One region of the Caballeronia sp. LZ024 genome, then DNA from elsewhere that is predicted to be linked to it. Evidence: predicted binding sites of a transcription regulator. Region 1 holds the regulator's gene; the other holds the start of a gene.
The links. Region 1 encodes HrcA, which represses chaperone genes, less so after heat shock. Its sites were predicted from a motif close to TTAGCACTCNNNNNNNNNGAGTGCTAA; they were not measured.

Region 2: the regulator HrcA is predicted to act here: its motif matches at 2,458-2,484, upstream of QCE48_RS11860 (co-chaperone GroES).

What each region holds. Positions count from the first base shown of each region.
Region 1 is NZ_JARUXL010000001.1:475,208-482,350, forward strand. Features, by position in the region: gene QCE48_RS02245 (NAD kinase) at 1-774, opposite strand, end outside; gene hrcA (heat-inducible transcriptional repressor HrcA) at 961-1,977, shown strand; gene hemH (ferrochelatase) at 2,112-3,179, shown strand; gene QCE48_RS02260 (RNA-binding S4 domain-containing protein) at 3,196-3,603, shown strand; gene QCE48_RS02265 (hypothetical protein) at 3,575-3,736, opposite strand; gene grpE (nucleotide exchange factor GrpE) at 4,107-4,703, shown strand; gene QCE48_RS02275 (thioredoxin family protein) at 4,720-5,115, shown strand; gene dnaK (molecular chaperone DnaK) at 5,301-7,143, shown strand, end outside.
Region 2 is NZ_JARUXL010000001.1:2,629,486-2,636,628, reverse strand. Features, by position in the region: gene QCE48_RS11870 (D-(-)-3-hydroxybutyrate oligomer hydrolase) at 1-1,420, shown strand, start outside; gene QCE48_RS11865 (DUF2242 domain-containing protein) at 1,597-2,313, opposite strand; gene QCE48_RS11860 (co-chaperone GroES) at 2,567-2,857, shown strand; gene groL (chaperonin GroEL) at 2,961-4,601, shown strand; gene QCE48_RS11850 (hypothetical protein) at 4,719-5,135, opposite strand; gene QCE48_RS11845 (DUF72 domain-containing protein) at 5,164-5,940, opposite strand; gene QCE48_RS11840 (hydroxymethylpyrimidine/phosphomethylpyrimidine kinase) at 5,969-6,856, opposite strand.

The sequences.
Region 1 (7,143 bases):
GATCGTGTCGTTCAGCTCGACGGCGGTGAACGACTGCATGTCGAAGTTCACATTGACGTCGCGCCCGCCGATGATCTGGATATCGACCTTGGAGTCGTCCGGCAGCACGATCGGCCGGTTCGAGAGCGAATGCGGCGCGATCGGCACGAGCAAAAAGCCCTGCAACGAGGGATGCAGGATCGGTCCGGCGGCGGAAAGCGAGTAAGCGGTCGAGCCGGTTGGTGTTGCGACGATCAGGCCGTCGGAGCGCTGGTCGTACATGAAATGGCCGTCCACGGAGACGCGCAGTTCCGCCATGCCCGAAAAGCCGCTGCGGTTGACGACGACGTCGTTGAACGCGAGCGCGTGGTAGATCGGCTTGCCGTCGCGGACGATGCGCGCTTCGAGCAGGGTGCGCTCCTCGCGCTCGAAACTGCCGGCGAGCATCTGCGGGACGAGGTCGCGCATCTGTGCGAGGGAAATGTCCGTGATGAAGCCGAGCCGCCCGTGGTTCACGCCGATGAGCGGCGTCTTGTACGGCGCGAGCTGCCGGCCGAGACCGAGCATCGTGCCGTCGCCGCCGAGCACCACGGCGACATTCGCGCGCGCGCCGATTTCCGCCGTCGAAAGCGCGGGATAGCCGCTCACGCCGACTTCCTTGGCCGTCTGCGCCTCGAACACGACTTCGAAGCCCTGGCTCGCGATCAGCGAGGCGAGCGAAGCCAGCGGCTCTTCGATGCCGGGTGTGTTGGTGCGCCCCACGAGCGCGACGGTCTTGAATTGGCCTATTTCCATGCCGGCATTACACCATAGGTGAAGGTCGAAAAGAACCGTGGGCGAACCCGGCTCTCAGCACGCGCGTGCTTGTCCGTCGTCCGGATTGTTTGTGGCTAGAATGGAGCACATCATGAATTCGGGTGCGTCATGGCGAAGGCGCCGGCGCGCTCGCCGTACGATGACGCGTTGAGCTAAAATTTGCCCATGCTAGACCCACGTGCACAAACCCTCCTCAAGACGTTGATCGAGCGCTACATCGCCGAAGGTCAGCCGGTGGGGTCGCGCACGTTGTCGCGCTACTCCGGCCTCGAACTCAGCCCGGCCACGATCCGCAACGTCATGTCGGACCTGGAGGAGCTCGGACTCGTCGCGAGCCCGCATACCTCGGCGGGGCGCATTCCCACGCCGCGCGGCTATCGCGTCTTCGTCGACACCATGCTCACGGTCGAGGCGCCGGAAGACGAGGCGATGACCACCGCCGTCAAGACGCGCCTGCAGGGCGAGGAGCCGCAGAAGATCGTCGCGGCGGCGGCGAGCGTGCTCTCGAATCTCTCGTCGTTCGCGGGCGTGATTCTCACCCCGCGGCGCAGCCACATGTTCAAGCAGATCGAGTTCATGCGGCTGTCGGACAAGCGCATCCTGCTCATCATCGTGACGCCGGAAGGCGACGTCCAGAACCGCATCATGGCGACCCAGCGCGATTATTCGCCGTCGCAGCTGACCGAGGCGTCGAATTACATCAACGCGCACTTCGCCGGTCTCTCCTTCGACGAGGTACGTCGCCGACTTCGCGAGGAAATCGACCAGTTGCGCGGCGACATGACCACGCTGATGCACGCGGCGGTGGCCGCCAGCACGGATGAAACCGATCCCGGCGACACGCTCCTGATTTCCGGCGAACGCAACTTGCTGGAAGTGGCGGACCTTTCGTCCGATATGGCGCGGCTGCGCAAGCTTTTCGATGTATTCGACCAAAAGACAAGTCTCCTGCAATTGCTCGACGTATCGAGCCACGCGCAAGGCGTGCAGATTTTCATCGGCGGCGAGTCGAATCTCGTGCCGATCGAGGAAATGAGCGTGGTGACGGCGCCATACGAAGTGAACGGCAAGATCGTCGGCACGCTCGGCGTGATCGGGCCGACGCGTATGGCCTACAACCGCGTGATCCCGATCGTCGACATCACCGCGCGGCTGCTTTCCATGTCGCTCAGCCAGCAGTAACGGCGCCGTCTCGCTGAGATCTTGCGCCGCCGCGCACGCAAGCGCCACTAGGCCGTTCGGCCGATGCTGCGTCGCGAGCCGCGCCGCTATAATGGTCTTCACTTCACGACGTCGCTCATCCGGCCGCTTCCTTCATGCGTTTCGATCTCGAGTTGCCTTCGCAGCACGCCGCCTCGCGTCGGGTCGCGGTGCTGCTGATCAATCTCGGCACGCCTGATGCGCCCACGCCGCGCGCCGTGCGCAAGTACCTCGCGCAGTTCCTGTCCGATCCGCGCGTCGTCGAGATTCCGAAAATCGTGTGGCAACTGATTTTGCGGCTCGCGATTTTGCCGTTCCGTTCGCGCGCGTCGGCGAAAAAGTATGCGCAGGTGTGGCTGCCGGAAGGCTCGCCGCTGCGGGTGTACACCGAGCGGCAGGTCGAGCAGTTGCGGCGCCTGTTCGCGGCGAACGACTACCACGTGATCGTCGATTACGCGATGCGCTATGGCACGCCGGGCATTCCCGCGATGCTCAATCAACTGAAGCTGGAAGGCGCCGAGCGCGTGCTGCTCGTGCCGATGTATCCGCAATATTCGTCGTCGACGACCGCAACCGCCTTCGACGACGCCTTCAACGCGCTCAAACGCGTTCGCAATCAGCCCGAAATCCGCACGATCCGCCAATACGCCGACCATCCGGCCTACATCGGCGCGCTCGCCGAGCAAGTGCGCGATTACTGGCGTCATCACGGACATCCGGACTTCGCCGCCGGCGACAAGCTCGTGCTGAGTTTTCACGGCGTGCCGAAGCGCACGATGGATCTCGGCGATCCTTATCACGACCAGTGCCAGCGGACGGGCTCGCTGCTCGCGGCGGCGCTCGGGCTCACGCCCGTTGAATGCCGCGTGACGTTTCAGTCGCGCTTTGGCCGGGCGGAATGGCTGCAGCCGTACACGGCGCCGACGCTCGCCGAACTGGGCGCGGGCGGCGTGAAGCGCGTGGACGTGTTTTGCCCGGGTTTCACGGCCGATTGCCTGGAGACCATCGAGGAAATCGGCATCGAGGTGCGCGACGAATTCCTGCGAGCGGGCGGCAAGGAGTTTCACCGCATTCCTTGTCTGAACGCGTCGCCGGCGTGGATCAAGGCGCTCGGCGAGATCGTCGCGCAACATCTGCAGGGCTGGCCGGTGCAGACGGTTCAGCCGTTGAGCGCGGTCGCCTGACGGAATCCGAACTCTCATGAACTACAAGATTTCGACTGAACCCGGTGCGCGTCTTCGCATCGACAAATGGCTCTGGGCGGCACGCTTCTTCAAGACGCGCTCGCTCGCGAGCGACGCCGTCGAGAAAGGCCGCGTGAGGATAGGCGGGGCGAACGTGAAGCCGTCGAAGGACGTGCGCGTCGGCGACCTCGTGGAGATCGACATCGAACCGATCGTCTGGCAAGTGGAAGTGCTGGGAATTTGCGACGTGCGCGGACCGGCCACGGTCGCGCAGACGCTCTACGCCGAAACGCAGGAAGGCCGCGAGAAGCGGTTGGCGGAAACCGAGCGGCGCAAGACGTATCGCGAGCCGGCGGCCGAGCTTCAGGGCCGGCCGACCAAGCGCGATCGCCGGATCATCGACAAATTTTCAGGTCCGGATTGAAATACTGCTCGACGGTGGCATGAATGCCGCCGTATTCGGTATTGCGCGCCGTTACGGCGCCGGACATGCAGATGGTCGTGGTTCCCGCAACCAGTACCAGGGCGACCACCGCAATAGCAAAGGTCAGTTTCATGGTACCCCCGGTGAGCGGGCGAAACGGGCAAGGGCTTGAGCGGATTGAAATGCTTCCGTAGGATTAGGGTTAACCTGTGCCGACGAGAGCCTGATCGAAGTGTAGGCGACCGGCGCCACGGGCTCAATGTGAATCTGCAGGAAGCCGTCAATTGCTTGTTGCCGCGTGTTTCGGTCGCACCCGAAATGGCGAAAAATCGAGCAACGGCTCTTGAAAATGCCGGCGCGAGCCCTAGATGAGTCGCTGGTGCGGGAACGCATCGGTGTCCGCGTTTCCCTAGTTGTATTTTTGCAACGCGGTTTGGCCGCTTCTTCCGGCGTTCATCCCGCGGTTCGTATCCGAATCAACCCTCAGCAAGACATTCAGCGACATGGAAAACACGCAAGAGAATCCAGCGAGCCAGAACCCCACGCCCGCCGACGACACAGCGCGCCAGTCCGCCGACGCGTCCGGCGTCAACAACGCACAGCCGGCACAGCCCGCGGAAGCGGCGCCGGAAGCCGCTCAGGCGAACGAAACCGAAGCGCAACTCGCCGAAGCACAGGCGAAGGTCGCCGCGCTCCAGGAAGAGTTCCTGCGCGCCAAGGCCGAAACGGAGAACGTTCGCCGCCGGGCTCAGGAAGACGTGTCGAAGGCGCACAAGTTCGCCATCGAAAACTTCGCGGAAAACCTGCTGCCGGTGCTCGATAGTCTCGAAGCCGCGCTCGCGGATTCGTCGACCGATATCGCCAAGGTGCGCGAAGGCGTCGAACTGACGCTGCGCCAGTTGACCGGCGCGCTCGAAAAGGGCCGTGTGATCGCGTTGAACCCGGTCGGCGAGAAATTCGACCCGCATCGCCACCAGGCCATTTCGATGGTTCCGGCGGAGCAGGAAGCGAACACCATCGTGAACGTGCTGCAAAAGGGCTATGTGATCGCCGATCGCGTGCTGCGCCCGGCGCTCGTTACCGTCGCCGCGCCGAAATAGCGCAGCGGCGAACGCCATGGCTAACGTCCCGGTCGACGCCACCGCGTTCTCCGTCTTCAACATGCAGGAACTGAGCGCGGAAAATTTCGACGCCGGGCTCGCGTCGGCGGAGGAAGAACTGGCGGTCGTGTTCTTCTGGGGCGTGGATTGCTTCAATTGCGAGATCGCGAAGAAAGCGATGCTCGCAAAGCCGGACGAAATCCGCGCGCTTGGCCTCAAGTGGTTCCATAGCAATGTCTATGAGCATCGCGAACTGGGGCGCCGCTTCGTGCTGCATGGCGTGCCGACGTGGTTTTTCTTCTGCCGCGGAAAGCGCCTCGGCCGGGCGACTGGCTGGCACGGTCTCGGGCAGTTCGAGGCGGCTGTGGCAGCCGCGCGCGAAAAAATGCGCGCACTCGACGAAAAAGCGTAAGCCGGCGCAGCGAAAAGGTTCAAAAAAGAAAGACCGCATCGAATTCAGGGTCTTGAAAACGGTGCGAGCGCACTTATCTTGCGAATAGGTATGAATTTTAGGGCGTCGGCCCAATGAATCTGCGGTAAAAACCGGCGATTCGAACGACCGGCCCCGCTGCGATCAAAGTTCTGGAGATTACAAAAATGGGCAAAATCATCGGCATCGACCTCGGCACGACCAACTCGTGCGTGGCGATCATGGAAGGCAATCAGGTTCGCGTCATCGAGAACTCGGAAGGTGCGCGCACCACGCCGTCGATCATCGCGTATGTCGACGAGAACGAGATTCTGGTCGGCGCGCCGGCGAAGCGTCAGTCGGTCACCAACCCGCGCAACACGCTGTACGCGGTCAAGCGCCTGATCGGCCGCCGTTTCGAAGAAAAGGAAGTGCAGAAGGACATCGCGTTGATGCCTTACCAGATCGTCAAGGCCGACAACGGCGACGCCTGGGTGGAAGCGCACGGCCAGAAGCTCGCGCCGCCGCAGATCTCGGCAGAAGTGCTGCGCAAGATGAAGAAGACCGCTGAAGACTACCTCGGCGAGCCGGTCACGGAAGCCGTGATCACGGTTCCCGCGTACTTCAACGACAGCCAGCGTCAGGCCACCAAGGACGCCGGCCGCATCGCGGGCCTGGAAGTCAAGCGCATCATCAACGAGCCGACGGCGGCTGCGCTCGCGTTCGGTCTCGACAAGGCCGAAAAGGGCGACCGCAAGATCGCGGTATATGACCTGGGCGGCGGTACGTTCGACGTCTCGATCATCGAAATCGCGGACGTGGACGGCGAAAAGCAGTTCGAAGTGCTCTCGACCAACGGCGACACGTTCCTCGGCGGTGAAGACTTCGACCAGCGCATCATCGATTACATCATCGGCGAGTTCAAGAAGGAGCAGGGCGTCGATCTGTCGAAGGACGTGCTCGCGCTCCAACGCCTGAAGGAAGCGGCGGAAAAGGCGAAGATCGAACTCTCGTCGACCGCGCAGACCGACATCAACCTGCCGTACATCACGGCAGACGCGTCGGGCCCGAAGCACTTGAACCTGAAATTTACGCGTGCGAAGCTCGAAGCGCTCGTCGAGGAACTGATCGAGCGCACGATCGAACCGTGCCGCATCGCGATCAAGGATGCGGGCGTGAAGGTCGGCGACATCGACGACGTGATTCTCGTCGGCGGCATGACGCGCATGCCGAAGGTGCAGGAAAAGGTGAAGGAGTTCTTCGGCAAGGACCCGCGCCGTGACGTGAACCCGGACGAAGCCGTCGCCGTTGGCGCCGCGATTCAGGGCCAGGTTCTGTCGGGCGACCGCAAGGACGTGCTGCTGCTCGACGTGACGCCTTTGTCGCTCGGCATCGAAACGCTCGGCGGCGTGATGACGAAGATGATCAACAAGAACACGACGATCCCGACGAAGCACGCGCAAGTGTATTCGACGGCCGACGACAACCAGGGCGCCGTGACGATCAAGGTGTTCCAGGGCGAGCGCGAGATGGCGGCGGGCAACAAGCTACTGGGCGAGTTCAATCTGGAAGGCATTCCGCCCGCACCGCGCGGCACGCCGCAGATCGAAGTGACCTTCGACATCGACGCGAACGGCATCCTGCACGTCGGCGCGAAGGACAAGGCGACGGGCAAGGAAAACAAGATCACCATCAAGGCGAACTCGGGCTTGTCGGATGCCGAGATCGACAAGATGGTGAAGGACGCCGAAGCCAACGCCGAGGAAGATCACAAGCTTCGTGAACTGGCCGACTCGCGCAATCAGGGCGACGCGCTCGTTCACAGCACGAAGAAGGCGGTTGCCGAATATGGCGAGAAGCTGGATGCGTCCGAGAAGGAAAAGATCGAAGCCGCGTTGAAGGATCTCGAAGACACGCTGAAGAGCGGTTCGAGCGACAAGGCCGCGATCGATGCGAAGATCGAGGCGCTGTCCACCGCATCGCAGAAGCTCGGCGAGAAGATGTACGCCGACATGCAGGCGGCACAGGGCG
Region 2 (7,143 bases), 2.2 Mb from region 1:
GAGCGTTTTCACGGCGAACCTCGGTTCGACCACGGCAGCGACGTTCAACACGAATTTCCCGAATCGCTACGCGTTCAAGCACGCGCATTCGCAGCAGAATCCCGAAAAGGACTGGGGCAACAACACGCTGCAGGCGATCCAGTTCGCGTACTGGGCGCTCAACGATTCCTACGGCGCGCTCGACGGCACGACGCGCAAGGTCCGTTACGGCCGTGGCAGCATCACGACGATCGCGACGTCGGTGAGCAACGGCGGCGGCGCGTCGCTCGCGGCCGCCGAGCAGGATACCGACGGCTGGATCACGGCGGTGGTTGTCGGCGAGCCGCAGATCAACCTGAGCCTGCCGTCGCAGGTTTCGGTGAGGCAGGGCGGTGTCGCGGTCGGCGCGTTCGGCTCGCCGCTCGCCGATTACACGACACTCGCGAACCTGCTCCAGCCGTGCGCCGCGCTTGCGACCGCCGCGGCCGGTTCGCCGTATCTCACGGCGCTGCCGCTCGCGACGACCAACGCGATCCGCACCGCGCGCTGCGCGTCGCTCGCGGCGAGCGGTCTCGTCGCGGGCGGCGACACGCAGAGTCAGGCGAACGACGCGCTCGACAAGCTCCACCAGGCGGGCTATCAGTCCGATTCCGACACGCTGCAGGCGCCCATGTGGGATTCGCAGGCGGTGCCGGCGGTCGCCGTCACCTACGCGAACGCCTACATGCAGTCGAGCGTCGCGGACAACCTGTGCAACTTCAGCTTCGGCACGACCAATCCGCTGACGGGCGCAGCGGGCCTCACGCCGCTCGTCTCGCCGATGCTCACCGTGTTCGGCAACGGCAACGGCGTGCCGCCGACCAACGGCGTCAATCTCGTGTACAACGCGGGGACTTCGGGCGCGGCGGATCATCGTCTCGCCACCGCCGACGCGAGCTTTGCGGGCGCGGTCTGCATGCGCACGCTCTGGACAACGGGCAATCCGACGATGGCGGCGAATGTGAACGCCATCCGCGTGAAGGCGAACCTGCGCGGCAAGCCCGCGATCATCGTGCAGGGACGCGCCGACGCGCTCGTGCCGATCAACCATGCGTCGCGGCCGTATCTCGGCGCGAATCAGGTGGCGGAAGGCAAGTCGAGCCAGCTCGCGCTCTACGAGATCACGAACGGCCAGCATTTCGATGCGTTCCTGAGCGTCGCGGGCTTCGATACGCGGTTCGTGCCGGTGCATTACTACAACATTCAGGCGCTGAACCTGATGTGGAACCATCTGAAGAACGGCGCGGCGCTGCCGCCGTCGCAGGTGGTGCGCGCGACGTCGCGCGGAGGTACGCCGGGCTCGGCGCCCGCGCTGACGACGGCGAATCTGCCGGCGATATCCGCGAATCCGGGCGCGAATGCGATCACGGTCGCGGGAGGGGCGGTGAACGTGCCGAATTGACCGGCGGTTGAGTTGCGATAAGAAGAAAGCCGTTCGCCCTTTGCGGGGCGAACGGCTTTTTTGCTTTCGGGCTGGCGGGCGCATTGCTGCTCGCGCGACGCGTCCGTTGTGCTTGCGGAGTCATGTGCGGTCACGCTGCGAGAGACTTCAGAACGGTTCGGGCGGTGGCGCCGCGCTCACTGCGTCGGCGACGACGTCTGCGCCGGGGCGGATGCAGCGACCGCATCGGACGCCTGGATCGCGGTTGCGGCGGCCGCGGGCGCCTGCACGACGATCGGCGTCGGTGTGAGTTCGGGCGAGTTCAAAATCAGCGACGGCGCGAGCGTCTCGCTCCTGATGGTTTCGCCGGCAATCGGCGAACTGCGCGGCACCGTGTAGAGATAGTGGTTCATCAGCGTGAAAAAGCGGTCGTAGAACTTGCCCGCCGGGACCGTTTCGCTGGAGATCTTGACCATCGCGTCGCTGTTCGAGCGGATCGGCAGCGACAGCGAGCCGAGCACGCTCAAGCCCACACTCGCGGACGTGTCGCTTTTCTTGAGCGCGTAGCCGTCCTGCACGGCGTTCACGTAGGCGATGCTGGTGTTGGTCGTGTTTTCGCCGGGCGTGCAGACGACATGGAACGACACGACGACGTGCGTCTCCGGTGTCGGCTGGAAGTTCTTGTTGGCGTCGACGGTGTCGGGCTGGACCATCGTGGTCAGGAAGCCCTGGGAGAGCAGTGCGCGGCGGGCGGCTTCGCAGGTTTCCTTCGTCGGCGCTTCAAAGTTGCGCGCGTACGGGCTCGGGCCGGTGCTGAACATTTCCTGCTGGTAGCTGGGCGTGGGCGTGGTCTTGCCGCCGCAGGCGGCGAGGGCGATCAGCGGGAGGCCGAAGAAGAGGAATCGGATGCGCATTGGAAAGGAAGGCGAGTGACGTCGGCGGGGTAGATTGTAGTGCCGGTGCAGAGGCGCACGTAAAAGCGAAGCGCGCTTTACGTCGACGCGCATTTCGTCTCTCGACCATTCCCTTCTTGAAATTGCCACGACCCGTCCATATAATTGGCACTCACCGCACGAGAGTGCTAACAAGTTTGCCGTCCGGTGGCGCCAAGCCCGCTGGTACGGGTTTTCCCGCGTTTCTTCAGTCTCAATCAAGAGAGGAGTGTGTATGAACCTTCGTCCTTTGCACGATCGCGTCATCGTCAAACGTCTGGATCAGGAAACCAAGACTGCCTCGGGCCTCATCATCCCCGACGCGGCAGCCGAAAAGCCGGATCAAGGCGAAATCCTGGCCGTCGGCCCGGGCAAGCGCGATGACAAGGGTACGCAGAACGCCCTCGACGTCAAAGTGGGCGACCGCGTGCTGTTCGGTAAGTACGCCGGCCAGACCGTCAAGGTCGACGGGCAAGAACTGCTCGTGATGCGCGAAGAAGACATCATGGCCGTTCTGGTCAAGTAAGCATCTTTCTAGTCAGTCGGCCCGGCGCGCTCAAACGCGATCGACTCGCTCTCGCCCGAAGCGCCCCGGCCGATAAAACCGAAACGAATCAAGGAGTTTGAATATGGCAGCTAAAGAAGTCGTATTTGGCGATTCCGCTCGCGCCAAGATGGTCGAAGGCGTGAACATCCTCGCGAACGCAGTCAAGGTCACGCTCGGTCCGAAGGGCCGCAACGTCGTGCTCGAACGCAGCTTCGGCGGCCCGACGGTCACGAAGGACGGTGTGTCGGTCGCGAAGGAAATCGAACTGAAGGACAAGCTCCAGAACATGGGCGCGCAAATGGTCAAGGAAGTGGCTTCCAAGACCAGCGACAACGCCGGCGACGGCACGACCACGGCGACGGTTCTGGCCCAGTCGATCGTTCGCGAAGGCATGAAGTACGTCGCATCGGGCATGAACCCGATGGACCTGAAGCGCGGCATCGACAAGGCCGTCACGGCCGCCATCGAAGAACTGCGCAAGATCAGCAAGCCGTGCACGACCAACAAGGAAATCGCGCAAGTCGGCGCGATCTCGGCGAACAGCGATTCGTCGATCGGCGACCGCATCGCCGAAGCCATGGACAAGGTCGGCAAGGAAGGCGTGATCACGGTTGAAGACGGCAAGTCGTTGCAAGACGAGCTGGACGTCGTGGAAGGCATGCAGTTCGACCGCGGCTACCTGTCGCCGTACTTCATCAACAACCCGGACAAGCAAGTCGCCGTCCTCGAAAACCCGTTCGTGCTGCTGCACGACAAGAAGGTGTCGAACATCCGTGACCTGCTGCCGGTACTGGAACAAGTCGCGAAGGCTGGCCGTCCGCTGCTCATCATCGCTGAAGACGTCGAAGGCGAAGCGCTCGCAACGCTCGTCGTCAACAACATCCGCGGCATCCTGAAGACGGTTGCCGTCAAGGCTCCGGGCTTCGGCGACCGTCGCAAGGCCATGCTCGAAGACATCGCCATCCTGACGGGTGGTCAAGTGATCGCCGAAGAAACCGGCCTCACGCTCGAAAAGGCAACGCTGGCTGAACTGGGTCAGGCGAAGCGCATCGAAGTGGGCAAGGAAAACACGACGATCATCGACGGCGCAGGCGAAGCCGCTTCGATCGAAGCGCGCGTGAAGCAAGTGCGCACGCAGATCGAAGAAGCCACGTCGGACTACGACCGTGAGAAGCTGCAAGAGCGCGTGGCGAAGCTGGCCGGCGGCGTGGCAGTGATCAAGGTCGGCGCTGCGACCGAAGTCGAGATGAAGGAAAAGAAGGCACGTGTTGAAGACGCACTGCACGCAACGCGCGCAGCGGTGGAAGAAGGCATCGTGGCAGGCGGCGGCGTTGCGCTGATCCGCGCTCGCAAGGCAATCGAAGGCCTGAAGGGCTTGAACGCCGACCAGGACGCAGGCATCAAGATCGTGCTGCGCGCGATGGAAGAGCCGCTGCGTCAGATCGTCACGAACGGCGGTGAAGAAGCCAGCGTCGTGGTGGCAGCGGTTGCAGCCGGCGAGGGCAACTACGGCTACAACGCGGCAACGGGCGAGTATGTCGATCTGGTCGACGCAGGTGTGGTCGATCCGACGAAGGTGACGCGCACGGCGCTGCAAAACGCGGCATCGGTGGCGGGTCTCCTGCTGACGACCGACTGCGCTGTTGCCGAGCTGCCGAAGGAAGATGCTCCGATGGGTGGCGGCATGCCCGGCGGCATGGGCGGCATGGGCATGGACATGTAAGAACGGCTCGCGCCGCTCTGCATTCCGGACGCGGGTTTCCAAGGGAATCCGCGTCCGTGCCAAAGTGAAAAACCCGCAAGGTCGAAAGACCTTGCGGGTTTTTTGTGCATGTCAGGATTATTTCGACTGCGCCCGCATTTGCTCGGCGACCGCCTTGTAGTCGTAGGTCGGATAAAACTCGGTCGTGTAGCCGCCCCACGCGGTGTTCTCGATCGCGCGGTTCACCTCGCGCAGACGGTCGGCCGGCACGCGCAGCGTGACCACCTGACCGATGCCCATCATCACGTACCACGAGACCACCTGCACGCCGGGCGGGGGAAACGCCTTGAAGTAGCCTTGCTCCTTCAACTGTTCGTTGATCTTCGGCAAGGGTTTCGACTGGTCGTGTTTCAGGAAGATCGTGAGCAGGAAGGTGCCATCGCCGGCTGGCGTGGCGTTCGGCGGCGGTGTCGCATCCGTTTGCGCCGACACCGCCGCAGGCAGCGCGGCGCACAGCATCGCGGCAAGGCTCATCGCTCCAATCCACCTGCGCATCGGTTTCTCCTCGCATAAGAATCGAACGTCACTTGTGATGCGGCTTGAGACGCGCGAGCAGATGCAGCGCGTTCGGCTGGGCGGCGCCCTGGGCCGTGTTGTCGAACACGCACCACACCTGCGCGCCTTTTTTCGCGCGCTGTTGCAGCGTGTGGGCGAGGTCGTCGAGGTAGGTGTAGTCGTAGGACGATTTGTATAGATCCGGCGACCCGTGCAGCCGCACATACACGAGCGACGCGTCCGCGCGATGCCTGATCTCGCATTCATCGGGAATCGGGTCGGCGTCGACATAGGCGATGTGTTTCGACTTCAGCAGTGCGGCCGCCTCGGTCGTGAACCACGTCGGATGGCGCGCCTCGCACGCGACAGGCAACTGCGTGCGCTCGCGCAGCGCGCTGAAAAACGTTTCGGCGACGTTCGCATCGAACGCGAGGCTGGGCGGCAGTTGCACGAGCCAGCAGCCGAGCTTGTCGCCGAGTTTGCCGGTAGTGTCGAGAAATTCGTCGAGCAGCGCCTCGCAGCCGACGAGCCGCGCATCGTGCGTGATCGCCTTGGCGAGCTTCACGGAAAACCGAAACGACGTCGGCACGCTCTGTGCCCAGTTTTCGTAAGTCTGGGCGCGATGCGGCTTGTAGAAGCTGGAATTGATCTCGACGCAAGTGAGCACGTGCGCGTAGCGTTCCAGATGCGTGCCCTCGGCGGGGAAGTGCGAGCCGACGGCGCTCGTCAGGCCCCAGCCGGCGCAGCCGACGCGGATCGCGCCGTGATGGATTGCCTTGTGAAGGTGGGGCAGTCGATACGGCATGCGCTCTCAACGCCTCGTCGTAGTAGGGTTAGTGACGCGCTGCACCCGGCGCGGCTGGCGGCGGCTCGTCCGCGACGGCATCGGGCGGCGTCGCGCCGTCGGTGTCGTCCATGTCGTTCGAGCGCGCCCAGAAAAAGCGGTCCGGCAAATACGCGCCCATGCCCGGACGGAACGCGGCGCGCGTCGCCTGGAACAGATACTCCTGCGCCTCGCGCGCGGCTTCGGCCGGTTCCTGGCCGTTGGCGAGCAGCGCGGCGATGGCCGAACCGAGCGTATCCGTCAGACCCATCATGCGATTCGGGCTGCGGTCCCACGTGTCCTGCCGCACCTGGCCTTCCTCGCTGTAGAGCGTGTTGACGTGCCGATGCGTGCCCGTCTCCGTCGCGAGAATATATTCGCAGCCCTGCGCGAGCAAATGCGAGATCGCGGCGTCGAGGCTCGGCGCTTCGGCGTCGCCGTCCGGCTGGGCGAGCTGCAACAACGTGGCGTGATCGGCGACTAGCATGGTCGTCTGCGGCACGAGCAGGTCGGCGAGCGATTCGCGCAGTTCGTCGGCGGAAAGGACGTGTTCATCGTCGAGCGTGAAGTCGGGAGCGAGGATCAGCGGGATGTCGTCGTAGTCGGCGACCACCTCGGCGATCGCGCTCACCACTTCTGCCCGTGTCGCCGCGCCGATCTTGAACGCGGCAATCGGCATGTCCTCCAGCAACATGCGCGCCTGGGTCGCGACCGTGTCCGGATCGAGGCCGGTGACTTCGTCGGTCGTGGCCGAATCGCGCACCGTGTAGCCCGTGAGCACGGACACGCCGTGACAGCCCATGCTCGCGAGCGTCAGCAGGTCGGCTTGCAGACCGAAGCCGCCGGTCGGGTCGGAGAGGCCGAACGTGAGAACGATCGGAGGCGTGTCGCTGGGCATGACGAAAGCGGGCATGGAAGATCGAAAAGGCGTAAAAAAGCGGCTGGAAGCAACGCGGGGCAACGTGGGACAAAGCGCCGCGCCGGCTGGCGAACGAGCCTTTGACCACGTGCCCGGACGCCAGACCAAAACGGTGTAATTGCTTCGATTATGCGGCCTAATCGCACTGGAGGGGCGCGAGCGGGCATTCTTTGCGTACATTTTGCGGAAGATTGGCGCGGGCGCCCGCTCGATCGTCGCGGCTTCCGATGACCGCGCGGCGGGACCGGTCCGCGGTATGATTTCGC